Regions from separate parts of the Terrabacter ginsenosidimutans genome, predicted to be linked through region 2. Evidence: riboswitches for the same ligand, from Rfam matches in the RefSeq annotation. Region 2 holds a riboswitch; each other region holds the start of a gene.
The links. A riboswitch is a leader RNA that binds a small molecule or an ion and turns the genes downstream of it on or off. The one in region 2 is predicted to bind cobalamin.
Positions count from the first base shown of each region.

Region 1 (4,530 bases), on a different contig from region 2:
GGCACGTCGGCGCGCAGCCGACCCGTGGACGCGTCGAAGTGCGGTGCGCGTCGCGGTTGCGCAGTCGTGGTCGAACAGTTCGTGTGCATGCTGCTGGCCCCGTCCCCCCGGGAGATCCGTTGTCGAGGCCACCCCTGTGCCTGGCCCGGTGCCCATCATGAGGCACGGCCGGCGGAAATGGCCCGAAACAGGCACACCGGTTCCGGTCGGCCGGTCGGGCCGAACCGTCGCCCCATTAGGGTCACCGTCGTGGCTTCGATGGGGCATGCGAACGGCAGCGACCGTGGGGAGAGGACGGCCGGGGTCCAGGTCGTCGAGGTGGTCGGGGTGGGCGCCTCCGGTCTGGAGTCCCTCGATTCGACCGGTCTGCGGCTGGTCGAGGAGGCCGAGGTCGTCATCGGGGGTGAGCGCCACCTCGCGATGCTCGAGAGCCGTCCTGACCGCCGGCTCGTACCATGGCCGTCTCCTTTGCTGCCGCAGCTGCACGCGCTGTTCGACGAGGTCGGCAGCGTCCGTGTCGTGGTGCTGGCGAGCGGCGACCCCCTGGTCTCGGGCATCGGCTCGACCCTCGTCCGCGAGCTCGGCGCCGAGGCGGTGCGCATCCACCCCGCCGTCTCCTCCGTTGCGTTGGCGCAGGCCCGAATGGGTTGGGCCACTGAGGAGTCCGAGGTGGTGACCCTGGTGGGTCGTGATGTCGACCGACTGCGCCGTGACCTCGCTCCTCGGGCCCGGCTCGTGGTCCTGACGTCGGGCGAGGACGCCCCGGCCCGTGTCGCGGCCCTGCTCGTCGAGGAGGGGTATGCCGTCAGCCGCCTCACGGTGCTGGGTGACCTCGGCTCTCAGACTGAGTCCCGGGTCGACGGCGTCGCCGCATCGTGGGCCGGAGGTCCGGCGCCCCGGTTGCACCTCGTGTGCGTCGAGTGTCAGGCCCACCCGAGCCGGAGCGCGAGGTCGCTCGTGCCGGGACTGGAGGACACGGCATACGCCAACGACGGGCAGCTCACCAAGCGGGTCGTGCGAGCGGCCGCCCTGGCGCACCTGGCGCCGCAGCCGGGGGACGTCATGTGGGACCTGGGCGCGGGCGCCGGCTCGGTCGGCGTCGAGTTCGCCAGGCACCACCCGCGCAACGAGGTCCATGCCGTCGAGCGCAACCCGGACCGCGCCGAACGGGTGAGGCGAAATGCTCGCGCACTCGGCGTGCCCTCACTCCACGTCGTCGAGTCGTCGTCGCTCGAGGCCCTCGCGTCGCTGCCTCGGCCCGATGCCGTCTTCGTCGGAGGAGGGGCGACGCGGGACCTGCTCGACGCGTGCTGGAGCGCGCTGGCGCCGGGTGGGAGGCTCGTCGTCCACGGCGTCACCGTCGAGACCGAGGCCCTGCTGCACGAGGTGCGCGGCCGTCTCGGCGGGTCGATGAGCCGCATCGCCGTCGAGGACCTCGACCCCATCGGCTCGCTCCACGGCTGGAAGCCGGCGCGGTCGATCGTTCAATGGTCGGTGGAAAAGGCTGTGCAGCAGACAGATTCGGAGATGTCATCGTGACCGTCCACTTCATCGGCGCGGGTCCGGGAGCTGCCGACCTGCTCACGCTCCGCGCGGTGCGGCTCGTCGGCGCATCCCGGGTGTGCCTCTACGCCGGCACCTACATCGGCCCCGAGGTGCTCGCGCACTGCCCCGACGAGGCCGAGCTCGTCGACACCCAAAGCCTCGACCTCGACGCGATCACGGAGCACTGCGTGCGCGCGCACGAGGCCGGGCACGACGTGGCCAGGCTGTGCTCGGGCGACCCCTCGCTCTACTCCGCCATCGCCGAGCAGACCCGCAGGCTCGACCGTGCGGGAGTGCCGTGGGACGTGACGCCCGGCGTGCCCGCGTATGCCGCTGCAGCCGCCCTCATCGGCCGTGAGCTGACGGTGCCCGAGGTCGCCCAGTCCGTCGTGCTGACCCGGGCGCACCGTGACTCGACGCAGATGCCGGAGACGGAGTCCCTCGCCCACTTCGCACGGTCCCGGGCCACGCTCGTGCTGCACCTCGCGATCCGCCGCACCCGCGAGCTCATGGCATCGCTCGTGGACGACTACGGCGACGACTGCCCGGTGGTCGTCGTCGCGAACGCGGAGCAGCCCGACCAGCTCGTCCTGCGCGGCACGCTCGCCGGCATCGCCGACCAGGTCGAGGAGGCGGGCCTGCGTCAGGCTGCGGTCATCCTCGTCGGGCACGCGCTGGCAGCGCGCGACACCGACGACTTCGTCGAGTCCCACCTCTACGGGACGCGCGTCGCACGGCTCACGCGAAACACCCCGGGCGCCTAGGGATCTCGTGGCCCCCCGTGGCGCCGGGCCGTGGCCTGTGTCAGGATGCGAGTGCCGCAGTGCACGGGAAGTCGGTGTGATTCCGACGTGGTCCTCGCCACTGTGACCAGGGAGCAAGTCCCCACCATTCGCCACTGGTGACCGCAGGTCGCTGGGAAGGCTGGGGAGGCGTGACGATCTGGAAGCCAGGAGACCGGCTGCGGCGATGATCTGTCCACGAGGCATGGAAAGAAAGGGTCAATTCGCCATGACCACTGCAGCATCGGCTTCCGCCGTCCCATCCGTCACCACCGACGTCCGCGTCCCCGCCTGGGCCTGGGCGCTGCTCGCGTTCGCGGTCTTCGCGCTCTACTTCGTCTCGCAGGAGAACGGTGCGCTGCTCAGCACGCCTGCTGCGCAGATGCTCCACGAGCTGACGCACGACGCGCGTCACGCTCTCGGCGTGCCCTGCCACTGAGGTGGGGCTGAGCTTCGGCTCCGTGCTGCGGCGCGGGGTCCTTGCCGGCGTGCTCGCCGGCGCCACAGCCGCCGTCGTGATCTGGCTCGTCGTCGAGCCCGTCTTCCGTCGAGCCCTCGTCATCGAGGACATGCGCACGATGCACGGCGGTCAGGCGGCTTCGGGCCGCCTGCTGGCCCACGGCGGTGACGAGCCGCTCGTGTCGCGCACGGCGCAGGTCGTCGGGGGCGCCGTCACCTCGGTCATCGTCGGGGCAGCCGTCGGTGTCATCTTCGCCGTCGTCTTCGCCCGGATGCGAGAGCGGCTGCCCGGGCGCGGTGACTTCGGACGCTCAGTCGTGCTGGCGACGATCGGCTTCGCGGCCGTGAGTCTCCTTCCAGCGCTGAAGATCCCGTCCAACCCGCCCGCCGTGGGCGACCCGGCGACGGTCGGACGCCGCACGATGCTGTATGCCGTCGTCCTCCTCCTCGGGGTGGCCGTGGCCCTCGTCGTGCCGGCGCTCGACCGCAGGCTCGCTCGTCGTGGCACCGTTGCGTCGAGCCGCTGGGCTCTCGACATCGCGGCGGTCGTGGTGCTCGTCGGGCTCGTGCTCGTCCTCGTGCCGGGAACGCCCGACCAGGTGCCGCCCGACGTGCCGGCCGACCTGGTCTGGGACTTCCGGCTCGCGTCCCTGGCCCAGCTCGCGGCGATGTGGCTGACGCTCGGAGTCACGTTCGGGCTGCTCATGGAACGAGCCGGAGCGTCGGGTCCTGCGGGCGAGCGGGCCTCGGCCAGCGCGCCCGTCCCGGCGTGACGGCATACGACGGCGCCTCCCCGGGAGAGACCACCTGCATCGTCCGCGTCTGCCGTGACTGCTGCTGCGGCACCGAGGGCAAGCACCCCGGGGTCGACCACGACGGGCTCCTTGCCCGCCTCGAGGTCGGCACCCGGGGGCACGCGCGCGTGCTGCGGAGCGCGTGCCTGCTCGCCTGTGACGAGTCCAACGTCGTCGTCGTGACACCGTCGGTGGCCGGTCGCCGGGCCGGTGGGCGGCCCGTGTGGCTGCGTGCCGTGCTCGACGACGAGACGGTCGACGCGATCACCGGGTGGGTGGCGCTCGGCGGTCCCGGGGCGGAGCCGGTCCCCGCGGGGCTGGAGGACCGGGTCTTCGCGCCGAGCGGGTTGTCGCTGACGTGGACGGCGGTCTGACGGTCGGTCCGAGGGGTCGACCGTCAGACGAAGGACTCGAGGTCGTCGCGCATCCGGCTCAGCTCGGGCTGCTCGCCGTAGAAGGACTCGAGCGCGGCCAGGGCCCGCAGCACGGCCGCACGACCCTCGTCGTCGATCTGCCCGGTGAGGCGCAGCAGGGTGAAGCCGGCGCCGACGACGGTCGTCGCGGTGTCGACCCCGTCCTCGTCGTCGAGCTCGGCGAGCATGCCGTCGACGTCGGACGGATCGTCGAAGCCGTCGGCGAGCAGGTCGCGAACGGTCGACGTGGGACCGAGCTCGTCCGAGCGTGCGGCCCAGTCGGCGAGGAGGTCCGCGCCCTCGTCGGTGCCGAACGGCGCGAACTCGCCGGCGGGGTCGTCGTAGATCGGGCTCGTGAAGTGGTCGGTGAACGCGTCGTCCGCCGGCGCCTCGATGCCCGTGCGGGTCTCGTCGTCGTGGGTGGTGTCGTCATCCATGGCATCCAGCATGCCGCGTCACGAGTCGGCGCGGACGTCCAGCCCCACCTCGACGGTGTCACCCTCCTGCACGTCCTCGGCGCGGCGGACGGCATCCTTG
Region 1 is NZ_BAABDC010000003.1:80,604-85,133, forward strand. Features, by position in the region: gene ABD831_RS10655 (hypothetical protein) at 1-89, opposite strand, end outside; gene cbiE (precorrin-6y C5,15-methyltransferase (decarboxylating) subunit CbiE) at 259-1,539, shown strand; gene ABD831_RS10665 (cobalt-precorrin-4/precorrin-4 C(11)-methyltransferase) at 1,536-2,309, shown strand; cobalamin riboswitch at 2,350-2,525, shown strand; gene ABD831_RS10670 (CbtB domain-containing protein) at 2,557-2,766, shown strand; gene ABD831_RS10675 (CbtA family protein) at 2,789-3,559, shown strand; gene ABD831_RS10680 (hypothetical protein) at 3,556-3,954, shown strand; gene ABD831_RS10685 (hypothetical protein) at 3,978-4,430, opposite strand; gene ABD831_RS10690 (DUF1905 domain-containing protein) at 4,449-4,530, opposite strand, start outside.
Region 1: it holds a riboswitch for cobalamin, as region 2 does, so the genes downstream of both, ABD831_RS10670 (CbtB domain-containing protein) here and ABD831_RS10075 (SCO2322 family protein) in region 2, are expected to answer to the same signal.

Region 2 (4,530 bases):
CAACTGGGCCCTGCTGCTCGTCTTCGTGCTCGTCTACGGCCTGATCCTCGTGGCCATCGGCGACGCCCTGCTCATGTGGCGCCGCACGCGTCGCAAGGTCGAGGACAAGTTCGGCGGCGCCGAGAAGGGCGACGCGTGGTACGCCATCATGCGCGCCTTCCAGATGCGCCGCACCCGCATGCCCAAGCCGCAGGTCGCGCGCGGGCAGCACCCGGCCTGAGCGACGCGACGTCGCCCGGCCGGGACGTACGCAACGGTCAGGGCTGCAGGTCCGCGAACGCGAGCGGCGCCCGCGTGACGGCATACGTCGCGAAGTAGAGCTTGTCGATCGAGCCGTCGGCCGCCCGGACGACCTCGAGGACCTCGCCCCGCTCCCGGCCGGCCACGGCCCGGAAACGGTCGGTGCCCTCGGCGGCATAGCGCGTCTCGGACAGCTGCTCGTCATCGGCGAGCCGCGACCACAGCTCACCCTCGCGGACGAAGAACGTGATGGGCGAGCCCTCGGACCACCACAGGCCGAGCAGCTCGGTGAGGCCGGGCTGCTCCGTCTCGGGCACCCACGGCGCCGCGAGCGAGGGCTCGGCCTCGATGACCGCCTCGACGAGGTCGGTGGCGAGCCCGAGGGTCAACGCCCCGGACGTGGCGTTGGCGAAGACGACCGCCCCGACGCCGTCCTTGCGCCGGACCCGCAGGCCGGTGAGGAAGCCAGGCATGGCGCCCCCGTGCCCGACGTAGACTCGGTCGCCGCGCCGCCCCATGCCGAAGCCGAGACCGTAGGCGCCGCTCCAGCCGTCGACGTCGGTCATGATGATCGGCCGGCACATCTCCTCGACGGTGTCGGGCTGCACGACGCGGCCGTCGGGGCTCGCGACGTAGGCGGCGTAGCGGCCCATGTCGGCGACGGTCGACCACAGCCCCCCGAACGGGGCCGTCGCGCCCAGGCTGAAGAAGGGCTCCTCGCTCGCCGTGCCGGCGTAGGGGTCGACCTGGTAGCCGACGGCACGGTCGTCCGCGGGAGCGAGTCCGGTGCGCGTCATCCCCAGGGGGTCCAGCACGCGCTCTCGCACGACCTGCTCCCAGTCCTGCCCGGTGACGCGCTCGACCACCGCGCCGAGCAGACCGTAGGCAAGGTTCGAGTAGTGGAAGGCGTGGTGACCGGGAAGCACCTGCTCGGCGTCCTCCACACCGGCGAGGAACTCCTCGCGCTCGGGGGCCTCGAGGCTCTCCCAGATGTTGCCGACTGGCTCGCGCTGCAAGCCGGAGGCGTGGGCGAGCATCTGCCGCAACGGAACCCGCCCGTGCCTCGTGCCGGGGAGATGGGTCTCTAGCGTGTCGTCGAGGGACAGCCGGCCCTCGTCACGAAGCGACATGACCGTCAGCGCGGTGAACGTCTTCGTCACCGAGCCGATCATGAACTGGGTGTCGTCGGTGGCCGACGCCGGGCTCGTCCCGAGGCGCGCCGAGCCCACGTGCGCCGACCAGACGAGGTGTCCGTCCCGGACGACACCGACGCTGACCCCCGGCGAGCGCCACGTGCGCTGCGCCGTCACGACACGGGCGAGGAGGTCGCGCTCGAGCCCGGCCGACAGGGTCGTGTCGCGGCCCGCCGGCGTCGCGCTCACTCCGCCGCCCGGAGGCTCATCGGACCGTAGACGACGGCATCGTGCTCACGCAGGGTGACGGCCTCGACGCCGGCGTCGAGCAGCTCACGCCACGACTCCCCGAGGTAGCTCTCGGCGTCGCTCTGGGTCGGGAAGCCCGTGGTCGTCAGGCCCTCCCCCTCCACCGGATTCCCGTGGGCGTCGAGGAACAGCCAGGTCCAGTCAGCACTCATGTGGCCACCCTAGTTGGCGGCTCGTTTGACGCGTGGCAGCCCCACGTGCGACGGTTCGCCTAACCGAAGGACGATGGGGCAAGCCGGTGTGACTCCGGCGCTGACCCGCAACCGTGAAGCCACTCCCCGCCGCCAGCCGGCTCGGGGTGACCAGTCGGAAAACCCGCGTCCTACCGGCTCCTTTGTCAGTCTGTCGTGGAATGCGGACCGGAGTCACCCCGCCGGGCCGGCGTCAGCCAGCAGACCCGACATGGTGTCCGACCGCGAGGAGGAAACCGTGTCCCTTGTCCGTCGTGCCCCGCTCCGGGTCGTCTTCGCCGCCCTCGTGGCGACGCTGCTCTCCGCCCTGACGGTTGCGCCAGCCCATGCCGCCGCCTACCGCTACTGGGGCTTCTACCAGCTCGCGGACGGCGCCTGGGCCTTCGCCCAGAAGGGCCCGGACCAGACGGTCCCCAAGGACGGCAGCGTCGACGGCTGGCGCTTCGCCGTCGCCGACGAGGCCTCGACCCGCTACCCGCGAGCCGTGATGACGTTCGACCAGGTCTGCGGCTCGACGCCCGCCGAGGCGGGCAAGAAGCGCGTGGGGCTCGTCGTCGACTTCGGCCGCCCTGCCGATGCAGCTGACAACGCGACGCCTCCCGCCCCCAAGGCGCTGTGCGCCGTGGTCGCGGCCGACGCCACGAGCTCGGCCGTGCTGGCCCTTGCCGGTGACGTCCGTGTGGAGAAGGGCCTGGTCTGCGGCGTCGACGGCTATCCCACCAGTGACTGCGGTGGAGCCGTCAAGGAGGTCAGTCCCGAGGCCAAGGCCGCCGACCAGCCGGTGACCATCGCGGCGCCCGCGGCCAGCCCCACTGCCGCTGCGACGACGCCGGCTGCCACCGCCACCGACGTCGCCGCTGCGCCGGCCTCCGGCACCTCCGGCGGGTCGGTGGCGGCCTACGTCATCGCCGGTCTCGTCCTGCTCGCCCTCGTCGCCTACCTGCTCGTGCGCTCGCGGTCGCGCGCCCGCCGGGACGTCTGAGGAGCCACGACGCGCGTGGCACGGGTCAAGGCCAGGCTCCAGCACCCTGCAGCATGGTGGCTGTGGGGGCTGGGCCTTGCCACGGCGGCGTCGCGCACGACCAACCCTGTGCTCCTGCTCCTCGTCATCGGGGTCTGCCTGCTCGTCGTCGCGGAGCGACACGACCCGGCCACGCCGAACCCGCTGCCGGCCTTCCTCGTGATCGGTGCCGTGGTCGTGGCGTTCCGCATCGTCATGACCGCGCTGCTCGGCAACGGCATCGTCGGTGGGACGGTCGTCGTGACCCTCCCCAGCGTGCCCCTGCCCGACTGGGCCGCCGCCGTGCGCCTGGGCGGCACGGTGACGCTCGAGTCGCTCCTGTATGCCGCATACGACGCCCTGCGCCTCGCAGCGGTCCTCGCGTGTCTCGGCGCCGCCAACGCGCTGGCGAGCCCGCGGCGGCTGCTGCGCTACCTACCGGCCACGCTCTACGACGTCGGCACGGCCGTCGTCGTGGGCCTCACCTTCGCGCCGCAGCTGCTCACCGACGCCCGCGACGTGCGGGCGGCCCGTACCCTCCGGGGTCGCGACGGGCGGGGCCTGCGAGAGATGGCGCGACTCACCGTGCCGGTGCTCGAGACGGCGTTCGAGCGGTCGCTCGGGCTCGCCGCCTCGATGGAGTCCCGGGGCTACGGCCGCGCGGTCCACTCGACCTCGACGAGCCGGCGCGCCGCCACCGGCCTCGCGCTCGCCGGACTCGTCGGGGTGCTGGCCGGGCTCTACGGCCTGCTCGACTCATCGGCCGGCGGCGTGCTGGGGCTGCCGGTCCTCGTCCTCGGGGCGGTGCTCGCCGGCTCCAGCCTCGTCGTCGGCGCATCGCGCGACCCCCGGTCCGGCCATCGCCGCGACCGGTGGACGTGGACCGAGACCGCGACGGTGCTCGCCGGGACCGTGCCGGCTGCCTGTCTCGTGGTCGCCTCCGTGCGCGGCTGGGAGGGCGTCGTCCCGAGCCAGCGGGCCGAGCTGCCCGAGGTCCCGCTGCTCGCCGTCCTGGCGCTGCTCGTCGCCGCGACGCCCGCGTGGTTCACACCCCGTCCCCGGGAGGTCGCTCCGTGATCACCTTCGAGCACGCGACGGTGCAGTATGCCGATGCCCCCGCTCCCAGCCTGCACGACGTCACGCTCGAGATCCCCGAGGGCGAGCTCGTCCTCGTCGTCGGCCCCACGGGCAGCGGCAAGTCGACGTTGTTGCGCACCATCAACGGGCTCGTGCCGCACTTCAGCGGGGGCACCCTGACAGGCCGCGTCACCGTCGACGGCCTCGACACGGCCGAGCACCGCCCGCGTGACCTCGCGACCGTCGTCGGCCTCGTCGAGCAGAACCCGTCGTCGACGTTCGTCACGGACGTCGTCGAGGACGAGGTGGCCTACGGCATGGAGACGATGGGCCTGGACTCGACGACGATCCGCCGCCGGGTCGAGGAGACGCTGGACCTCTTCGGCCTCACGCCGCTGCGGGCGAGGTCCGTGCGCACCCTGTCGGGGGGTCAGCAGCAGCGCGTCGCGATCGCCGCCCTCTTCGCGGCGGGCCCGCGGGTGCTCGTGCTCGACGAGCCGACGTCGGCCCTGGATCCTGTTGCCGCAGAAGAGGTCCTGGCCTCGCTCCACCGCATCGTGCACGACCTCGGGGTCACGGT
Region 2 is NZ_BAABDC010000002.1:864,612-869,141, reverse strand. Features, by position in the region: gene ABD831_RS10090 (DUF3043 domain-containing protein) at 1-220, shown strand, start outside; gene ABD831_RS10085 (serine hydrolase domain-containing protein) at 258-1,622, opposite strand; gene ABD831_RS10080 (hypothetical protein) at 1,619-1,834, opposite strand; cobalamin riboswitch at 1,869-2,018, shown strand; gene ABD831_RS10075 (SCO2322 family protein) at 2,112-2,855, shown strand; gene ABD831_RS10070 (energy-coupling factor transporter transmembrane component T) at 2,871-3,950, shown strand; gene ABD831_RS10065 (ATP-binding cassette domain-containing protein) at 3,947-4,530, shown strand, end outside.

Region 3 (4,530 bases), on a different contig from region 2:
ACGTCGGGGCCAGCACGTCGACGTATGCCGTCGCCGGGGTCCCGCAACGACGCGCGCACCCGCTGACGTGGACGGGCAGGCGTCCCGCCGGAAGGAGCGGCGCCAGCTGTCGAGCGAGGGCGCGGGTGTCGAGGGCCGACCGGTCACAGCCGGGAAGGCCGGTGCAGGCATGCAGTCGGTTCCACGGTGATCCGGAGTGCGTCACGAGCCCGACAGCCTCGAGCCCGGGCAGTGCAGCGGCGGCGTCCTCGATGACGAGCGACCGCCACGGCGTCACGCGCACGCGGTCCGCGACCTGGGCGAGGGCGTCGACGTGCTCCCGACGCAGGAGTCCGAGCGGGACGGCGACCACGGCGTGCCGGCCGACCGCGCCGAGCGGGGTCCGTGGCGGCGCCGGCACCTCGGGGCGGGCCGTGGGTGCCGGTCCGAGGGGATTTTCGAGCTCGTCGACGTGCCATGCGCTCTCGCCTCGACCTGTCCGGCTGGCGAACTCGCGAGCCAGCGTGAGGAGCATCGGCACGGCCGTGCCGAGTGACACCTCCCAGCCGTGGCCGGAGGAGCCAGCGAGGACGACACCGAGGTCCGGGCCGGTCGCGAGGAAGCCGAGGTCGAAGGCGCCGTTGATGACGTCGCCGCGGCCGTCGTCGATCGCGAAGAGGAAGCGTCCGCCGAGGTGCGACAGCTCGGGGTCGGCGCACACGGCGTCGTCGAAACGGGCTACGAGGGGACGCACATCACACCTCCCGCCGGCGTCGAGGCCGGAGAGAGGGGAGGCTACGACGTTGCGCACCAGCTCGTGGGAGGACGACGGAACGAGGCCGGTCGCGGTGAGCGCGGCGTGGACGTCGGCGGTCAGCGGATCAGGAAGGCCACGCACCTGAAGGGCGGCCCTGGAGGTGAGCTGGACAATCGGATCATCTTGTCCCGCAACGATATCGATCAAGAGTGACAGCGCTTGCACGGGCACCGGGCGGCCCGCCGGACGGAGCCTCACGATGGCGCCGTCGGCCGCCGAGAAGGGTCGCGCGACACCCGGGCAGGCATCGGCGGCCTGATGCGGGCGGCTCGTCGGGGCGGTCACGCGGCACATGCTAGGCCCGAGCGCGACGAGGTCAAGACGGCCGTCTCAGGCCAGGGCGATGTCGCCTTCGACGACGAGAGCGGTCATCCCGGCCACACTCCTGGTCTCGTGGCTCTCGCCCGGCTCCCACACGGCTGCGCGTCCGACCGTGAGCTCGACGGGCACCCCGTCCTCGCCGCTGACGGCTGCGTCACCGGCAACGCAGGCGCACCCGCTCACGCTACCGAGCGGGCGCCGCCGCGACCGCGGTGCGAGCACGGGCTAGGGTGGGCCCAGCGTCGTCGACCAGGAACCCGGTGAGAATCCGGGACGGTCCCGCCACTGTGAGTCGTCACCCGAGAGGGCGGCGGTGAGTCAGGAACTGCCGGCAGCGCTTCATTTCCTTTCGACCGCGGGGCGTGGACACCCCGCCGAGGAGTTCCAGTGACGCGCATCGCGCTGCTCTCGACGTCTGACACCGACCTGCTGTGTGCCCGCGGGAGCGGCGCCGACTACGTGCTCGCCAACCCGTCGCGACCCGGCCACACCTCGATGGCCGAGGCGGTCGAGGCCGCCGACATCGTCGTGGCGCGCATCCTCGGCGGACCCCAGGACCTGTGCGACGGCTTCCGCCGCATCCGGGGCGCGGGGAAGCCGATGGTCGTGCTCGGCGGCGAGCAGACCCCGAACGCCTCGCTCATGGACCTCTCGACCGTCGCGCCCGGCGTCGTCGCCGAGGCCCACCGCTACCTCGCCGAGGGCGGCGCCGCCAACCTCCGCGAGCTGCACGCGTTCCTCGGCGACACCCTCCTCATGACCGGCGAGGGCTTCGAGCCGCCGGCCCCGCTGCCGGCCTGGGGCGTGCTCGACCGCCCCGAGCCCGCGGCCACCCAGATTTCCGACGCCGCGGGCGACACTCCCCGCCCGCGCGTCGGGATCCTCTTCTACCGCGCCCAGTTCGCCGCCGAGAACACCGCCTACGTCCATGCGCTCGCAGACGCCGTCGATGCAGCCGGTGGCATCGGCGTGCCGGTGCACGTGTCGTCGCTGCGGGACGCCCCGGCTGACCTCCTCGAGCACCTCACGGCATACGACGTCCTCGTCACCACCGTCCTCGCGGCGGGCGGCACGAAGCCCGCCACCTCGAGCGCCGGCGAGGACGACGAGTCCTGGGACGTGCAGGCCCTCGCTGCCCTCGACGTGCCGATCATCCAGGGGCTCTGCCTGACCTGGAGCCGCGACCAGTGGGCCGCCAGCGGCGACGGCATGAGTCCGCTCGACGTCGCGACGCAGGTCGCGGTGCCCGAGTTCGACGGCCGGATCATCGGGGGAGTGTTCTCCTTCAAGGAGACCGACGCCGACGGCCTGCCGCACTACGTGCCCGACACCGAGCGCTGCGCCCGCCTCGCCACGCTCGCGGTCAACCACGCCCGCCTGCGCCACACCCCGCCGGCCGAGCGCCGCATCGCCGTCGTCCTGTCGGCGTACCCGTCGAAGCACTCGCGCATCGGCAACGCCGTGGGCCTCGACACCCCGGTCTCGATCGTCCGGCTCCTCCGCGCGTTGCGCGACGCCGGCTACGACCTCGGCGCCCCCGGCGACATCCCGGGCACCGGGCCGCTCGACCCCGTCGACGGCGAGAGCGCCGACACCACCGCCGGCAACGCCCTCATCCACGCCCTCATCGAAGCCGGCGGCCAGGACGAGGACTGGCTCACGCAGGAGCAGCTGACCGGCCAGCCGGTGCGCATCCCCGCCGCCCGCTACCGCGAGCACTTCGACGCGCTGCCCGACGAGCTGCGCACGGCCGTCACGAAGCACTGGGGTGAGGCGCCCGGCGAGGTCTTCGTCGACCGGCACACCGACCCCGACGGCGAGCTCGTCGCAGCGAGCCTGCGCGCCGGCAACGTGGTCGTCCTCGTCCAGCCGCCACGCGGCTTCGGCGAGAACCCCATCGCGATCTACCACGACCCCGACCTTCCCCCGACGCACCACTACCTCGCCGTCTACGACTGGCTCGCAACGGAGTTCGGCGCCCACGCCGTCGTCCACATGGGCAAGCACGGCAACCTCGAGTGGCTGCCCGGCAAGAATCTCGCGCTCTCTGCGGCGTGCGGCCCCGACGCGACGATCGGCTCGATCCCGCTCGTCTACCCGTTCCTCGTCAACGACCCCGGCGAGGGCAGCCAGGCCAAGCGCCGCGCCCACGCGACGATCGTCGACCACCTCGTGCCGCCGATGGCGCGCGCCGAGTCCTACGGCGACATCGCCCGCCTCGAGCAGCTGCTCGACGAGTACGGCAACGTCTCCGTCATGGACCCGGCCAAGGCGCCGGCCCTGCGCGCCGAGATCTGGACGCTCATCCAGTCCGCGCAGCTGCACCACGACCTCGGGCTCGACGAGCGCCCCGACGACGACGTCTTCGACGAGTTCGTCATGCACGTCGACGGCTGGCTCTGCGAGGTCAAGGACGTCCAGATCCGCGACGGCCTCCACGTCCTTGGCGAGGCCCCCACGGGGGAGGGCCTCGTGGGCCTCGTGCTCGCGATCCTGCGGGCCAACCAGGTCTTCGCCGGTGCCGTCGGCGCCGTGCCGGGCCTGCGGACGGCGCTCGGCCTCCGTGAGGGACTCTCCGAGCGCGCATCCGTCGATGCTGTCGAGGAGCAGGCGAGCGCGCTCGTCGCTGCCCTGGCCGAGGCCGGCTGGGACGAGGCCGCCGTGCCCGGCATCGTGCGCGACCGGCTGGGTCCGGGCGCCGCTGTCGACACGCTCGTCGACACCGAGGGCGTATGCCGCTCGCTGGCCTTCGCGTGCCGAGAGGTCGTCCCGCGCCTGCGCGCCACGACGGGCGAGATCGACGCGGTGCTCCATGCCCTCGACGGTGGTTACGTGCCGGCAGGCCCGTCGGGGTCACCCCTGCGAGGTCTGGTCAACGTGCTGCCGACGGGCCGCAACTTCTACTCCGTCGACCCCAAGGCGATCCCGTCACGGCTCGCGTGGGAGACCGGGCAACGGCTCGCCGACGACCTGCTCGCGCGGCACCGTGCCGACACCGGCGAGTGGCCGCGGTCGGTCGGGCTGTCGGTGTGGGGGACGTCGGCGATGCGCACGTCGGGCGACGACATCGCCGAGGTGCTCGCGCTCCTCGGGGTGCGCCCGCGCTGGGACGAGATGTCGCGTCGCGTCGTCGGCCTCGACGTCATCCCGCTCACCGAGCTCGGCCACCCCCGCGTCGACGTCACGGTGCGCATCTCCGGGTTCTTCCGCGACGCCTTCCCCCACGTCATCGCGATGCTCGACGACGCCGTCCGCCTGGTCGCGGACCTCGACGAGGGCCCGGACGACAACTACCTGCGCGCCCACGTCTCCGGCGACCTCGCGGAGCACGGCGACACGAGGCGTGCGACGACCCGGATCTTCGGCAGCAAGCCCGGCTCCTACGGCGCCGGCATCCTCCCGCTCATCGAGTC
Region 3 is NZ_BAABDC010000003.1:88,756-93,285, forward strand. Features, by position in the region: gene ABD831_RS10720 (precorrin-3B synthase) at 1-733, opposite strand, end outside; gene ABD831_RS10725 (hypothetical protein) at 1,127-1,300, opposite strand; cobalamin riboswitch at 1,321-1,465, shown strand; gene cobN (cobaltochelatase subunit CobN) at 1,505-4,530, shown strand, end outside.
Region 3: it holds a riboswitch for cobalamin, as region 2 does, so the genes downstream of both, cobN (cobaltochelatase subunit CobN) here and ABD831_RS10075 (SCO2322 family protein) in region 2, are expected to answer to the same signal.